DNA from 2 places in the Alteromonas sp. KUL17 genome. Region 1 is predicted to be linked to the other one. Evidence: predicted binding sites of a transcription regulator. Region 1 holds the regulator's gene; the other holds the start of a gene.
What was found. The regulator FNR, encoded in region 1, switches genes on or off when oxygen is low (the NO sensors DNR and NnrR bind a similar motif). The targets are predictions, from matches to a motif close to TTGATCTAGATCAA.

Region 1 (7,472 bases):
CACGACTGTTACCATTGCGGCTTGGCTATAGCGAGTCCAGACAATGGGAAATTTACTACTGTCATTTTAGGGCAACAACGAGACATGTGTTGCCCTGGCTGCTTAGCGGTAGCTGAAGCGATCGTTAACAACGGCCTTGAAGACTATTACCAGTTTAGAACCGAACCGGCGCAAAAATCTGACGACAGTATTTTAGAAACGTTAGATAAGCTAAAAGTCTATGACGACCCTTCCCTTCAAGAAGAGTTCGTGTTTGAAGAAGGTCAGGACAAACAGATTCAGTTGACCCTTGAAGGTATTACATGCGCTGCGTGTGGCTGGCTTATCGAAAAGCAGTTGTCAAAAGTTGAAGGAATAAAGCAAGTCGCGGTGAATGTACAAGAGCGCCGCGCTTTAGTCACTTGGTCACCGTTTCAAATTAAGCTTAGCCAAATTCTATCTACGCTAAAACGCATTGGTTATGTTGGGTCACCATTTCACCCCGACGAACACGAAGCCAGTTATAAACGCGAACAGAAGACCTTTCTAAAAAAGCTTGGCCTAGCAGGCATTATGACCATGCAGGTTATGATGCTGATGACTGGGCTTTATTTTGATTGGTTCGGCGCCATTGAGTTAGAGACCCGCCAATATTTTTATTGGGTTGCCCTTACGCTTACAACACCTGTGGTGCTGTATTCAGGCAGCACCTTTTATGTGGGCGCCGCTAAAGCGCTAAGCGCCAAAACGGTTAATATGGACGTACCCGTTACGCTCGCCATATTCGGTACTTACATTGCTGGAATTCGCTCTACAGTATTAGAGCAAGGTGAAGTGTATTTCGAATCCATCTGTATGTTTATTTTTCTGCTGTTACTTAGCCGATTCTTAGAACATCGCAGTCGTCATCGCGCCGCACAGATCTCTGCCAATATGATGCAGTATGTGCCCGTATCAGCGACCAAACTAAATCCGGATGGCAGCCTAACCGAGTGTCTGGCTAAGCAGCTAAAAATTGATGACGTAGTACTGGTGAAGCCTGGTGAAACAGTCCCCATTGATGGAGTGGTAACCGACGGCAACGCAGCGGTTGACGAATCAATGCTTACCGGCGAGTTTAACCCCGTGCGTAAGTCGAACAGTAGCCTGGTTTACGGCGGCACGGTTTGTCAAGATGGTACGCTAACCATTACGGTTACGCAGACCCTTAAAAATGCGCTGGTAAATCAAATTGTACGACTGCAAGCAAGTGCCATGGCGAGTAAGCCTAAAGCAGCGCAGATAGCCGATAATTTTTCTCGCTATTTCGTTACCGCGGTATTGCTGGTTTCGGCGTTAACCTATAGCTTTTGGGCGTATCAGGGTAGCGACGAGGCATTTTGGATCACCATATCGGTGCTGGTTGCAACCTGCCCTTGCGCACTAGGGTTGGCTACGCCATCAGCGTTAACCTGCGCTATGGCAAAGTTAAACCGACAAGGTATTTTACTAAAACGCGCCGATGCGCTAGAACAAATTACTGACATTGACACCATCGCTTTAGACAAAACCGGCACGCTCACAAAAGGCAAATTTACTATTTCAAATGCCTGGTACGCTGACGGCGTGGATAGTAATAGTGCGCTATCAATTGCGCGCGCTTTGGAGTCACGCTCTGAACATCCGATTGCCAAAGCCTTTAGCGACGGTATAGCCTTTAGCGACGGTGTAGCCCTAAGCGAGATTTCTGCCTCTAGCGGTAGTGCTGACGCCATCGATAACACGGTACACAAAGTGACTAATTTTACCGTTACGCCAGGAGGTGGTATCAGCGGTGAGATCAATGACACGTTGTTTTCTATGGGATCTGCAGCATTCAGCGTTCACGAATCACAGCTAAAACTCATTGAAGTGTTCCCTTCAGCTAACGTGTTTCTCACGGTTAAGGGGCGTATTATGGCTGCGTATGAAGTAAAAGATTCACTAAGAGAAGATACGCAAGAAACTCTCGATATATTAGCTGCAAGCCATACTCTCGCCGTTTTAAGTGGTGATACACAGCAAAACGTTAATGCGCTTACCGCACCATTGCCAATTTCGACCGCTAAAGGTGGCCTAACACCTGAGCAAAAGTACGAAGCCGTTCAAGCTATGCAGCAATCTGGCGCGAAAGTGATGATGATGGGTGACGGTATTAACGACGCTCCAGTTCTTGCCAGCGCTGATGTGGCAATTGCAGTGGGTAATGCCACAGACGTGGCTAAAACTGCCGCCGACGTGATACTGCTTGGCGATCAGCTGCTTTCTGTACCAGAACTTATTCGAACTGCGCACCAAGTGAAGCAAAAAATAAGGCAAAATATTGGCTGGTCGGTAGGTTACAACGTTTTGATCTTACCTTTCGCCGTATCAGGCCTACTTTCACCGTGGATGGCTGTTGTTGGTATGTCGTTAAGCAGTATCATTGTGGTCACAAACTCAACGCGACTTTTGAGCAAATAGCATGAGTATTATTTACGTATTAATTCCAATCGCCATCATCATTGTTGCCGTCGCTATTGTGATATTCTTTTGGGCGGTGAAAACCAATCAATTTGAAGATTTAGATCGCCAAGGTTATAGCATACTGTTTGACGATGATCTTCCGCCAGAAGAAAAAAAGCTAGCTGAGCAACGCAAACAACTTCAAGACAGTAAAGTAGACAAAAGCCAAGCGCCACATGGAAGGGATTAACTACTTCTCTGCCTTTCTTATCGGCTTAGCCGGCGGAGTTCACTGTGTGGGAATGTGCGGTGGAATTGTCGCTGCGCTAAGGATGGTATCGCCTAAAGGCGCTTCAGCACTACCCTATACCCTTGCCTATAACATGGGACGTATAGTGAGCTACACCATCGCCGGAGCAATAACCGGGGCACTTGGAAAAATTGCAGCAGATTATATACCTCTTGCCAACTATGCCCTTTCCCTACTTAGCGGAATCATGTTGCTTCTACTGGCGTGTTATTTGGGTAAGTGGTGGACTGGTTTAACGGTGCTGGAAAATGCGGGTAAAGGCCTATTTTCCAAAGTCCAGCCGCTTTCAAAACGCTTTTTGCCATTTAAGACCCCTTTAAGTGCGTTGCCTTATGGTTTTATTTGGGGTTGGCTTCCTTGCGGTTTGGTGTATTCCACACTTACCTGGTCTCTCGCGGCGGGTAACGCGCTAGAAGGCGCTGCTATTATGTTCTTCTTCGGTTTGGGTACATTACCCACCTTGCTCGCTGCAAGCGCTGGTAGCCAATATATTGTTCGAAGTTTTCAACATAACCATTTTAGACAAATTATTGCAGTAATAATGGCAATATATGCAGCTTATCTTATTCATGGCGCAATCGTTTAAAAATGGGTGTATTATTGTCGGGTATTCTTTTAGAGAGCGTGCATTATGAGCAAAGGAAGCCAATTTTCTATTCACTGTCAAAACTGTAGTTTCAGTCACCTGTGTTTACCGGTGGCGTTGAACAAAACAGAAATCGAGTCTCTTGACGATATTATTGAACGCAAGAAGCCGCTTCATAAAGGTGACACGCTGATTCAAACTGGTGATAAATTCCGTTCTCTATTTGCAGTGAGAACCGGTTCATTCAAATCATTTGTGACTAATACCGAAGGTGAAGAACAGATTACCGGCTTCCACTTTCCTGGTGACATTATCGGTTTCGATGCATTAAGAGAGAACAAACACCAAAGCTATACCTCTGCGTTAGAAACTGCCATGGTGTGTGAGCTTCCCTACGAGACCCTCGACGAAATGTCAGTGCAATTTCCAAAGCTGCGCCACCAGATCATGAGCTTCATGAGCGCTGAAATAAAACAAGATCACGACATGATCATGCTTTTAAACAAGCGAACCGCAGAAGAGCGCTTACTGTATTTCATCTCACACCTGTCGCAACGCTTTGAAGAGCGTGGCTTTTCCCATAGAGAATTCCACTTAACCATGACGCGCAACGAAATTGGAAACTATTTAGGATTAACGATTGAAACGATTAGTCGTCTGTTAAGCCGTTTTCAAAAAGACAACATCATAAAAGTAGACGGCAAGCTTATTACTATTTTGGATTTCGATAGGCTAAACACCAAACTAGCGGCGCTTAACGGCCCTAGCGTTGTCTGCGGTTAGTCCTTTTTAAGTGTTAAATAAGGCGCGCACTAAGCGCGCTTTTTTGTAACCTGTGTTAGCCACCTACCTGCCCTTTCAGCGCCACGCCGGTTGCTCCATATTCAATTAGGTAGGTTCACTCATGGTCGCCTCGTAAAATTCTTGATCTAAAACAACTTACGTTTTTCCCAATGTCGTTTATAGTTAGTATTAGAAAGCTTCGATTTCGACAGCCGCTACTAAGTTTCGTAGTTAGGGGGACGTTATGATTGAGTGTAAACGAATTCTGGCCGTGGTAGATGCCGAGCGCGATAACCAACCTGCACTAAGCCGTGCTTATGAACTCGCTTCAAAAACAGGCGCTTCAGTTACCGCCATGATGGTGGTATACGACTTATCTTATGATATGACGACCATGCTTAGCCCGGATGAGCGCGAGTCAATGCGCGATGCAGTTACAAAGGAGCATGCAAAATGGCTTGCCACCCACTTAAGAGAACAAGGATTCACTGAAACTGATATCGTTGTTGAATGGAATAATCGCGCGTATGAATCGATTATTTACTACACCCTAAACAATCAGATAGATTTAGTGGTAAAGGCAACCAAAAAGCACGACGATCTTGCTTCTGTTATTTTCACCCCCACCGACTGGCATTTAATGCGTAAATGCCCTCGCCCAGTATTGCTCGTTAAAGAGCACGACTGGCCAGAAGGAGGAGAGATTATTGCTGCAGTAAACGTAGGCAGTGAAGACGATGAGCACGCCGCACTTAACGATAAGCTCACCCTCATTGCTAACGACTACGCCTCTTTATTGAAAGGGAGCGTAAATTTGGTCAACAGTTACCCTTCTACACCACTTAATATCGCCATAGAAGTGCCTGAGTTCGACCCCGATACCTATCACGACGCGGTAAAAAATCATCATTTAAAGGAAATGCGTAGTCACGCGTTAAAGTACGGTATTCCTGAGAACAAATGCGTAGTAAGAGAAGGCCTTCCGGAAAAAGTTATCCCGCAAGTGGCAAAAACACTAGATGCAGAGCTGGTTGTTATTGGTACCGTTGGCCGTGTGGGCATTTCAGCGGCCCTAATTGGTAACACTGCAGAACACGTGATCGACGAACTCAATTGCGATGTGCTTGCTATTAAGCCAGATGGATTTGTGTCGCCGTTGTCGGTGTAGTCTTTTTATCAGTACCACATAGCCCGTGTTTGCCGTTACTTAGCGGCCAACGCGGTATGTCACCAACAAATTTAACTTCACAAGCATGGTCTCGAAAAGCCGCTTTAATGTATAATGGTGGCTTTATCACAAACCAAGCTAGTTAATTATGAGTTTAGGCACAAACAGTGCTGACGCGTCGCCATTAAATGCTGCGCAAAGTAAGCAAAAGTACAACTTCAACAAACTTCAGAAACGACTTCGCCGCAATGTGGGTAAAGCCATTGGCGATTTCGGTATGATTGAAAACAACGACAAAGTAATGGTGTGTTTATCTGGCGGTAAAGACAGCTACACCATGCTAGATATTTTATTGTTTTTAAAGAAGATTGCGCCTATTCATTTTGATATCGTTGCGGTTAATCTTGACCAAAAGCAGCCTGGTTTCCCCGAACATATCTTGCCTGAATATCTAGAAAGCATTGGCGTTGACTACAAAATTGTAGAAGAAGACACCTACTCTATTGTTAAAGACAAAATTCCAGAGGGAAAGACGACTTGCTCTCTCTGTTCTCGCTTGCGCCGTGGTATTCTGTACCGCACGGCAAAAGAGTTAGGTGCGACTAAAATTGCATTAGGTCATCACCGCGACGACATGCTAGAAACGTTTTTCCTCAATATGTTTCATGGTGGCAAGCTTAAGTCTATGCCGCCAAAGCTAGTCAGCGATAACGGTGAACACATCGTTATTCGTCCATTGGCCTACTGCACAGAAAAAGACATCGAGAAATATTCTCAGGCCGCTGAATTTCCGATTATTCCGTGTAACCTTTGTGGCTCACAAGAAAACCTACAGCGCCAAAACATAAAGGCTATGCTTCAAGACTGGAACCGTCGCTTCCCAGGTCGTATAGAGTCGATGTTCCGTGCGCTTCAAAACGTAGCGCCTTCACACTTAATCGACAGCAACCTTTATGATTTTAAAGCTATAGCTACACAAGAAGGCCCGGTAGAAGACGGTGATATCGGGTTCGATGAACCTTCTTTCACTACAGAAAATAGTACGGACTTCAGTGATGAAGATAATACTATTGAAGTAATAAACATTATGGAACCTAAGTAAATGAAAATTGGACTTGCGCTAGGTGCCGGTGCCGCAAGGGGCTGGACTCACATTGGCATAATTGAAGCATTAGAAAAACTCGGCGTAAAAATTGACGTTGTAGCGGGATGTTCTATTGGTGCTTATGTTGGTGCTGCCTACGCAAGTGGCAAGCTGGAAGGCTTGAAAGAGTGGGCCTGTTCCCTTAGCGACTGGCAGGTACTTGCTCTTATGGGCGTAGGACTTAGACGCGGCGGCATTGCAAGCGGACAGAAGGTTTTCGACAAACTAGCAAGCGAGTTTTGTGAATCGACTTATGAAGACATGCTTAAGCCGTTTGCGGCTGTGGCTACCGACCTTTATACAGGCCGTGAAGTGGTGTTTAACTCTGGTCCTATCGGAGACACCATTCAAGCATCCTGCGCTATTCCCGCACTTTTTGCGCCCGTAGCACACGGTGATCGTTGGTTGGTAGACGGTGCCGTTGTAAACCCTGTACCGGTGAACTTATGTCGCCAATTAGGGGCCGATTTTGTGATCGCGGTTAACCTTAACGCCGATTTTCGACCACTTCGTCTTGAAAAGTTGAGACAAGATCATGAAGAAAACCAGCGCAAAACCGAGGACTTTTTTACAAAGAGTCAAAACGTACTACGCCAATGGTTCTCTCCTGACAACAAAGAAGAAAAAGCCCTAGAGAAAAAAGATGAAAAAGACAGCGTCTCGGCTGGCAATGTAAAGACTGAAGAAGGCATTGCTTCTGATGTGATTGAAAAAGTGGAAGAAGAGTTGACCGAAGTCCCCGCTAAAGTGAACAAGCGAAACCCGCCGGGAATTATGAGCGTGATGAGCAGTTCACTTGAGATACTTCAAGCTCGCGTCACACGCTCACGTTTGGCTGGCGATCCGCCTGACATTCTTATTGAGCCTCAGCTTACCGACGTGGGTATTATGGAATTCCACAGAGCCGAAGAGCTATGCGCGAAGGGCGAAGAGACCATCTCGCGTTTAGCAGAGCAAATTAGGTATCAGCTTCTTACCTAACCCCAAATATGCATTTAGCTTGACGCCATAGCGGTAACACGTAGCGGCGCATGAGGCA
Region 2 (7,472 bases), on a different contig from region 1:
ACCCGAGAAGACATAGTAACTCAACGTGCATTCGACGTTGATTGGTTAGTTAGTAAAGGGTTAAAGAAAACGCACAAAACAATGAAGCTAACTGCAAGAGGTGCTTGGGCAGAGTTTTTAAATAAAATAAGCCCAGCTCGCCCAACATGGAATGGTCATAGTGCGTCATGCTATAAAAAACATATTCTTGCCGTAAATGGGTTCGAAGAAACGATGCAGTATGGTGGTCAAGATTGTGAATTTGGAGACCGCTTAGTTAATTACGGATTAAAGGCCAAACGGATACGCTATTCAGCTGTTTGTGTTCACCTAGATCATAAACGTGGGTATGTTACACCAGAGATGCTTCAAAGAAGTAAGGCAATACGCGAAGATACTAAGAAGAATAAGATAATTAAAGCACGTGTTGGTATAGAAGAATCATCACAGTAGAACTGTAATTAAAAGAGTTGTTCTGATGCATAAGTCGATTGATAGTTTTAAAGGTGTTTCTCCTACATTAGGAAAGAATGTCTATGTTGATGGCTCGGCAAGAATCGTCGGTGATGTAGTTTTAGAAGATGATGCGAGTATTTGGCCGCTGGTTGCAGCTCGTGGCGACGTGAACAAAATTCGTATTGGTGCCCGTTCTAATATTCAAGATGGCAGTGTTTTACACGTTACCCGTAAATCTGAGAAAAACCCCAACGGCTTCCCACTTATTATTGGTGAGGACGTTACCGTTGGGCATAAGTGTATGCTGCACGGCTGCCAGTTGGGCAATCGAATTCTCGTTGGCATGGGCGCTATTGTAATGGATGGTGTTGTTGTTGAAGACGATGTGTTTATTGGTGCAGGTACATTAGTACCGCCGAACAAAAGGTTAGAAAGCGGATTTCTTTACGTGGGAAACCCCATGCAAAAGAAAAGACCGCTCAACGACGCTGAAATGGCATTCCTGAAACAGTCTGCCGTTAACTATGTTGTATTGAAAGATGAGTACCTTGAAGAAGCGAACTAGTTTCGCTTCTCACCGTGCTCAACGATAGCCCTGACACGTTTTACAATATCTGAAGTATCGGGGCGCTTTAGTGTCCATATGTAGAATGCTTCAGCCGCTTGCTCAACCAGCATCCCTAACCCATCTATTTGCGTTTTAACACCAAGTTCGGCCGCATCTCTCATAAAGCGCGTGGGTGAGTTTTTATAAACCATGTCGTACACCACTTCACAGTTTTGTAAAACACCATCATTTAAACGGCACGGCAATTCATTGCTTAAACTGGCGGCTGTTGAATTAATAATAATATGAGGCGCAACATCTGCGATATCTTCAAGCGCAGCCACCTGCACTTTAGCGTTTGAAGCGGCACTTGCCACTTCCTCTGCTTTCGCTTTGGTTCTATTGGTGATGGTTAAAGAGGCGGCCCCTGCTTTTAATAACGGGGAGATTACGCCACGGGCGGCGCCGCCGGCACCAATAACCAACACGCGCTTACCCTTAATTTCCACACCGCTGTTAAGCAAGTCGTTTACCAGCCCTACACCATCAGTGTTGAATCCCCATATTTCACCGCTGTCACCATTCATTAGCGTATTAACAGCTTGTGCATCTTTGGCTGCTTGGTCATCTACCTTTGCCAAGTTGAATGCATCAAGCTTAAAAGGCATGGTAACGTTACAACCTACAGCGCCTTCCTGAGCTAAAAACGCGTTGGCGGCATCTACAAAACCGTCTACTGGCGCAAGTATCTTTTCATAAGAAATCTTTTCTCCCACTTGTTCAGCAAACATTTGATGGATAGTTGGTGATAAACTCTGTGCAATAGGATTTCCGAATACAGCGAATTTTTTCATGGGAATACGAGACTTATTTAATATAAAGAAGAAAAGCGATAATCGTGCTTCGCAGAGTACACCATATGAACGTATAGGTGGAGAGGAGAAAGTACGGGAATTAGCAAATACGTTTTACGACATAATGGAAACCGATCCACTCGCCAATGAATTGCTAGCTATTCACCCCCAGCCATTAGACAGAATTCGCCACGTGTTCTTTCTCTATTTAAGTTTATGGCTTGGTGGTCCTGATGATTATCAGCAGCAGTATGGCCACCCGCGTCTGCGTGCACGGCACCTACCTTATACCGTAACACCAGAGTTAAAAGCGCAGTGGATGTACTGCATGCGAAAAGCCATGTTTAAAACGGTTGAAGATATCGCCTTAGCTCAACAGTTAATAGACGCACTTGATCAACTCGCCAATCACATGGTGAATACAAAATAAAAAAGCGCGTTGAAAGGATTAACCTCTTAACGCGCAACTCCCCTGTTACTGTCTACGCTCTTTATGGCGCATAAAGTAGTGCAATTGTGAAAGCCTAATAGTTAATAAGGCGTAGAACTAATAATTAGAATGTGTAACCCACCGATAAGGTATACACCCAAGGATCTATTTCAACATCACTTACCTTTCCAGCAGCATCACCCACTTTGAAGGTTGCTTCCGTATCTATATCAATGAATCGAACCGATGCATTGACATGCCATTTGGTATCAATTTGGTAATCCATTCCCACCTGTGCTGACAAGCCAAATGAATTATCAAGCGATAGGTCGCTTAAGCCAGCTGTTTCATTCGCACCTGTGAACTCTTCATCAAAGATAAAGGTATAGTTGATACCTGCACCAATGTATGGCTGAAACGCAGAGCTGGCATCATTAAAATAGTAGTTTGCGGTAAGCGTAGGAGGAAGATGCGTGACTTCACCAAGCTGATTACCCGTCCCTAACGGGTCAGCAACAGAAAAATTAACGTCGTGCTTAAAGGGCGTTGCGGCAAGCAGCTCGATATTAATGTTGTCAGTAATAAAGTACGCTACATTTAAACCTAGCTGAGTATCGTTATCGATATTAAGAGCCACGCCAAGATCAGTTCCACCCGCGACGATGTTAGAGGTAGATTCGTCAGGAGCAACGGTCGTAAGACCGCCACGAACAATCCAGTCGCCCTGCTGGTGAGCGCTAGCTAAAGGTGAGAGTGCAGCAAGTGTAAGGCAAAGTGCAGATGCAGATAAAAAGTGTTTGCGCATGATGTGTCTCTTTTGTGTTTAACTAAGATGGCGCTACTTTACGCCTGTAGTTAAGAGAAACATTGATCCAGCGCAAGTTTGATAACTCACTGAAACACAGATGATATTCCACCTTGATGTAGATCAAAAAAACGCCGCATTAACGTTAATACGGCGTTTTTTAGTCATTAAAGATGAAAGCTGCTATCGGCGGTCTGCGTAAGGATTTAAGCGGAGCCTTATTTAACAAATAATCACCAATCAGTAGGTTTTAACCAGTCTGTCAGCTTGGCTTCGGCGCTACCCGGTGCAGGTGTATAACAATACTCCCAGCGCGCGAGCGGCGGCATCGACATTAGAATTGATTCAGTACGCCCGCCGGTTTGCAGTCCAAATAAAGTGCCTCGGTCGAATACAAGGTTAAACTCAACGTAACGGCCCCGGCGGTAAAGTTGGAAATCACGCTCTCTTTCGCCGAAATCGGTTTGCTTACGACGTTCAACAATAGGAACGTAAGCATCGATGAAGCCATTACCAACAGCCTGCATATATGCAAATGACTGTTCAAAGCCCCATTCATTCAGGTCGTCGAAGAATAAACCGCCCACTCCGCGAGTTTCATTGCGATGCTTTAAGTAAAAGTAGTCGTCGCACCACTTTTTGTACTTAGGGTAAACATCATCGCCAAACGGCTTACATAATTTTTTAGCAGTATCATGCCAGTGTAAAACGTCATCTTTAAACGGATAAAATGGCGTCAAGTCGAAGCCGCCGCCAAACCACCAGATAGGTGCTTCGCCCTCTTTTTCTGCAATGAAAAAGCGAACATTAGCATGTGACGTTGGGATATAAGGGTTATGTGGATGAATAACGAGTGATACCCCCATTGCTTGAAAGTTTCTTCCCGCAAGCTCAGGGCGATTAGCCGTTGCTGAAGCAGGCATTTGACTGCCAAACACATGAGAAAAGTTAACGCCGCCTTGTTCAATCACCGCACCATTTTTTATTACTCGAGAACGGCCACCGCCACCTTCTTCTCGCTGCCAGCTGTCTTCAACAAACTGGCCCTTACCGTCGGCAAGTTCAAGGGTTTGACAGATGGTGTCTTGCAGCCCTAGTAAATAGCTTTTTACTTGTTCTATTACTTCAGGGGCATTTTTACCGTCCAGTAATTCTGCTGATGTCATGCTCTTATTACCTCTGCTGTGTCACCATCGCGAATGGTACTGGGTTTAGTTGCACCGCCTACTTCCCCTTCTACATAGAAAACGGAATCAGCGAATACGGCTTTTGCCTCTTCAGTGGTGATGGCTGGCGGTTGGCCGGTCAGGTTAGCGCTTGTAGAAACTAACGGTTTACCTAACTTGTTGCACAATTCCACTACTACAGGGTGATTAGTTACGCGCACCGCTATTTTACTATGCTTGCCGGTTAACCAAACTGGCGCAGATGACGACTTAGGTAATAGCCAAGTATTAGGGCCTGGCCAGCTCGAAAAAATATCGGTGCGTCTGTCAGGGCGAATGGCGTTATCGTTAACATAAGGCAGTAGCTGACTGTAGTTTGCAGCAATCAAGATCACGCCCTTTTCTACCGGTCGCTGTTTTATCTCTAACAGCGCATTTACAGCGGCTTCATTGTCGGGGTCACATCCGATGCCCATTACCGCTTCGGTTGGATAAACGATTAAACTGCCAGCTTGGAATGCGGCAACAACAGGGTCTACTTCAGGTGAGTTAGCCTCAACGGGGGTAAACGTGTTTACGTTCCCATTTTGGATATCAGACATGGTTTTAATCTCTACGTATAGTTCTTCGTTTAGTTGTTCGTATAATTACTTTTTAAAGCCACAACTAGGCTGAGGACACTGTAACTGCCCCTTTTTATCTATCAATACTCCCCAACCGCAATCTGGGCAGCTTTCATTAACCGGCGTGAAATTTAGCACATATCGACATTGTGGATAATGGTTGCACGCAAAAAACTGTTTGCCGTATTTGTTAGTACGCGAGATTAGATGCCCTTTCTTACACTTTGGACAATCCACCAAAGTATCTTCTTTTTCTTTAATGGGCTCTATGTGATGGCATGAAGGAAAATTGGTACAGCCGATAAACATGCCAAACCGCCCTTTCTTTATGGCTAAGTCGGATGCGCATTCAGGGCAGGCTACACCGTCTAAGGTTTTCAGTATGGTGGTTTGTTTATCGTGAAGTGGCTTACTAAAGCTACATTCCGGATAGCCCGTACACCCGATAAAAGGGCCAGATTTACTGTTCTTTATATGAAGAGGTTTACCGCACTCGGGGCAATCTCCGAAATTATCATCGAGAGCATGCTCGTGCACTGAAAAGAGTGAATGGTCTATTTTAGACATGTATTGGACGTTAAGGCCTTAAACGCGCTGCAATTTCACAGCGCATTTTTAAGTAAAGATTCAAATACCAGTGACTACAACTGCATTAATGCAGAACACCATCTGGCTCTTCGAACAAAAGATCTTCCATTTGTGCGTAGGCTTTCTCTTTGCCAGGTACGTTGAATAGTACCATTAGCACAACCCACTTCAGGTCTTCCAAGCAAAATTCATTGGAATCAATTTCCATAACGCGATCTATAACCATTTCGCGTGTGGAGGCATCCAACACATTAACCTGTTCTAAGAACATAAGAAAACCGCGACATTCCACATCTAAACGCATTTGTTCTTCATGCGTGTAAATACGGCTTAAGCTAGTGCTAATACCTTTGCAAAAGTACGGTTTGATGTCCGTCTCTTGCAGTGCCGCTAACTTTTCTAACCATGCGAGGGCTTTATAAATCTCATCGTGATGAAATCCTGCGCGCACAAGCTCTTCCGTTAACTCGTCTTGGTCAACACGAATTTCCGTTTCACTGTGAATGAAGTTTTCAAACAGATACATGAGGATATCGAACATATTATTTTCCCCTCAATTTAACGTAACCACCAGGGACAGCGGCCACTAAACCACGCAACTCATATTCTAATAATGATGCCATTGCTTGCGATACAGATATGGCATTGCGCTGGGCTATGACATCAATAGCGGTGATGTCATAATCCACACTAGCTAATAATTTATCGGTTGCCAAGCTATTCGCTGTACTTTTTTCGTTTTGCTCGTCAACATTCAAGCCTAGTTGTTCAGGCTGAACGCCAACTTCATCGAGAATATCGCTTATATTTGTTACTAATTTGGCGCCCTGTTGGATTAACCAGTGGCAACCTTCAGCGTAAGCGTTAGCGATATTGCCTGGCACAGCGAATACTTCTCGCCCCATATCTGCGGCCAAATTCGCAGTTATCAAGGTGCCACTCTTAATTTTTGCCTCTACCACTAAGGTTCCAAGGGATAACGCTGCGATAATTCGGTTTCTCCTAGGAAAGTGCCAGGGTTTAGGTCCCTGCCCCGGAAAAAACTCTGTAACGGTGACACCTCCGTCATTGTTGATAGCTTCATAGAGCTTACTATTTTTAGCCGGATATACCTTTTCAGGTCCCGTACCCATTACCGCAATGGTTCCGGTGCTACCAGACAGGGCGCCTTGGTGTGCGGCGCTATCAATGCCCATGGCAAGGCCGCTCGTCACTACAACTCCGCTACTAGATAACCCATAAGCAATGTCGGTTGCGGTACGCTTACCCTGAAGGCTGGCCCTTCTGCTTCCCACTATAGCAATCTGTGGTTTTTGAAATAGCGCTTTGTTTCCCGTGGCGAATAGCGCGAGGGGCGGACTATCCAAATGCTTAAGTAATTCTGGATAGTGAGGCGATGACAACGGCACGATGTGTCTATTGTCGCTCGCTTGCAGCCAGTTTATTGCTGCATCAATAAGAGGCGGTGAAATGTTGTTAGTGAGTTGTTTAACCTCGTTAGGCAGCGTAGACGCATTGCTGCCTAAATCGACAATAGAAAGTTGATATTTTTCGAGAGCCTGTAGCCATAGTTTAGGTGAAACACGCTGAGCGGAAGCCAGCGCTATCCATGCTAATGCTTCGCTGTCTAACTGAGAAGATTGTAGTGCCATTATCGCTCCTAATGCGAGCGACAATGAACCATGCAATGTTTAAGGCTTGGCGACAATGAAGCCGCGCTTTATCCCCTTATTCGCTCGCGTAATTAATCCGTAACTTGCCGCATCAAATGTTTTAAACACAACAACTTCACCTACTTTAAGCGCGGGTTGCGATACCGTATCGATAAACCACTCACCACCAGTGTTAGCGCCGGGTTCATCTACATAGCGTGGACTTTCTTCGTCAATAATGGCTGGACCTTGTGAGTAAAGCCCTAGAACCGTACCTGGCGCTACTTCCATACTGCCTAAATCAAGAATGACAACGTCGTATTTGCCAAGTAAATCGTGATCATGCAAATCTCCAACTATTGCGCCTCGCTG

Region 2: a site for FNR is predicted at 3,185-3,198, ahead of KUL49_RS10495 (OmpW family outer membrane protein). Genes of this name have one in related genera too.

The regions. Positions count from the first base shown of each region.
Region 1 is NZ_BJKJ01000003.1:100,103-107,574, reverse strand. Features, by position in the region: gene KUL49_RS03810 (heavy metal translocating P-type ATPase) at 1-2,460, shown strand, start outside; gene ccoS (cbb3-type cytochrome oxidase assembly protein CcoS) at 2,462-2,692, shown strand; gene KUL49_RS03800 (sulfite exporter TauE/SafE family protein) at 2,679-3,338, shown strand; gene fnr (fumarate/nitrate reduction transcriptional regulator Fnr) at 3,384-4,121, shown strand; gene uspE (universal stress protein UspE) at 4,366-5,289, shown strand; gene ttcA (tRNA 2-thiocytidine(32) synthetase TtcA) at 5,438-6,391, shown strand; gene KUL49_RS03780 (patatin-like phospholipase family protein) at 6,392-7,414, shown strand; gene KUL49_RS03775 (DUF2987 domain-containing protein) at 7,429-7,472, opposite strand, start outside.
Region 2 is NZ_BJKJ01000009.1:160,592-168,063, reverse strand. Features, by position in the region: gene KUL49_RS10515 (glycosyltransferase family 2 protein) at 1-432, shown strand, start outside; gene KUL49_RS10510 (gamma carbonic anhydrase family protein) at 458-1,000, shown strand; gene aroE (shikimate dehydrogenase) at 997-1,836, opposite strand; gene KUL49_RS10500 (group II truncated hemoglobin) at 1,835-2,266, shown strand; gene KUL49_RS10495 (OmpW family outer membrane protein) at 2,391-3,071, opposite strand; gene hemF (oxygen-dependent coproporphyrinogen oxidase) at 3,305-4,237, opposite strand; gene KUL49_RS10485 (Sua5/YciO/YrdC/YwlC family protein) at 4,234-4,839, opposite strand; gene KUL49_RS10480 (type I DNA topoisomerase) at 4,885-5,427, opposite strand; gene KUL49_RS10475 (DUF494 family protein) at 5,513-5,989, opposite strand; gene dprA (DNA-processing protein DprA) at 5,991-7,100, opposite strand; gene KUL49_RS10465 (LysM peptidoglycan-binding domain-containing protein) at 7,140-7,472, opposite strand, start outside.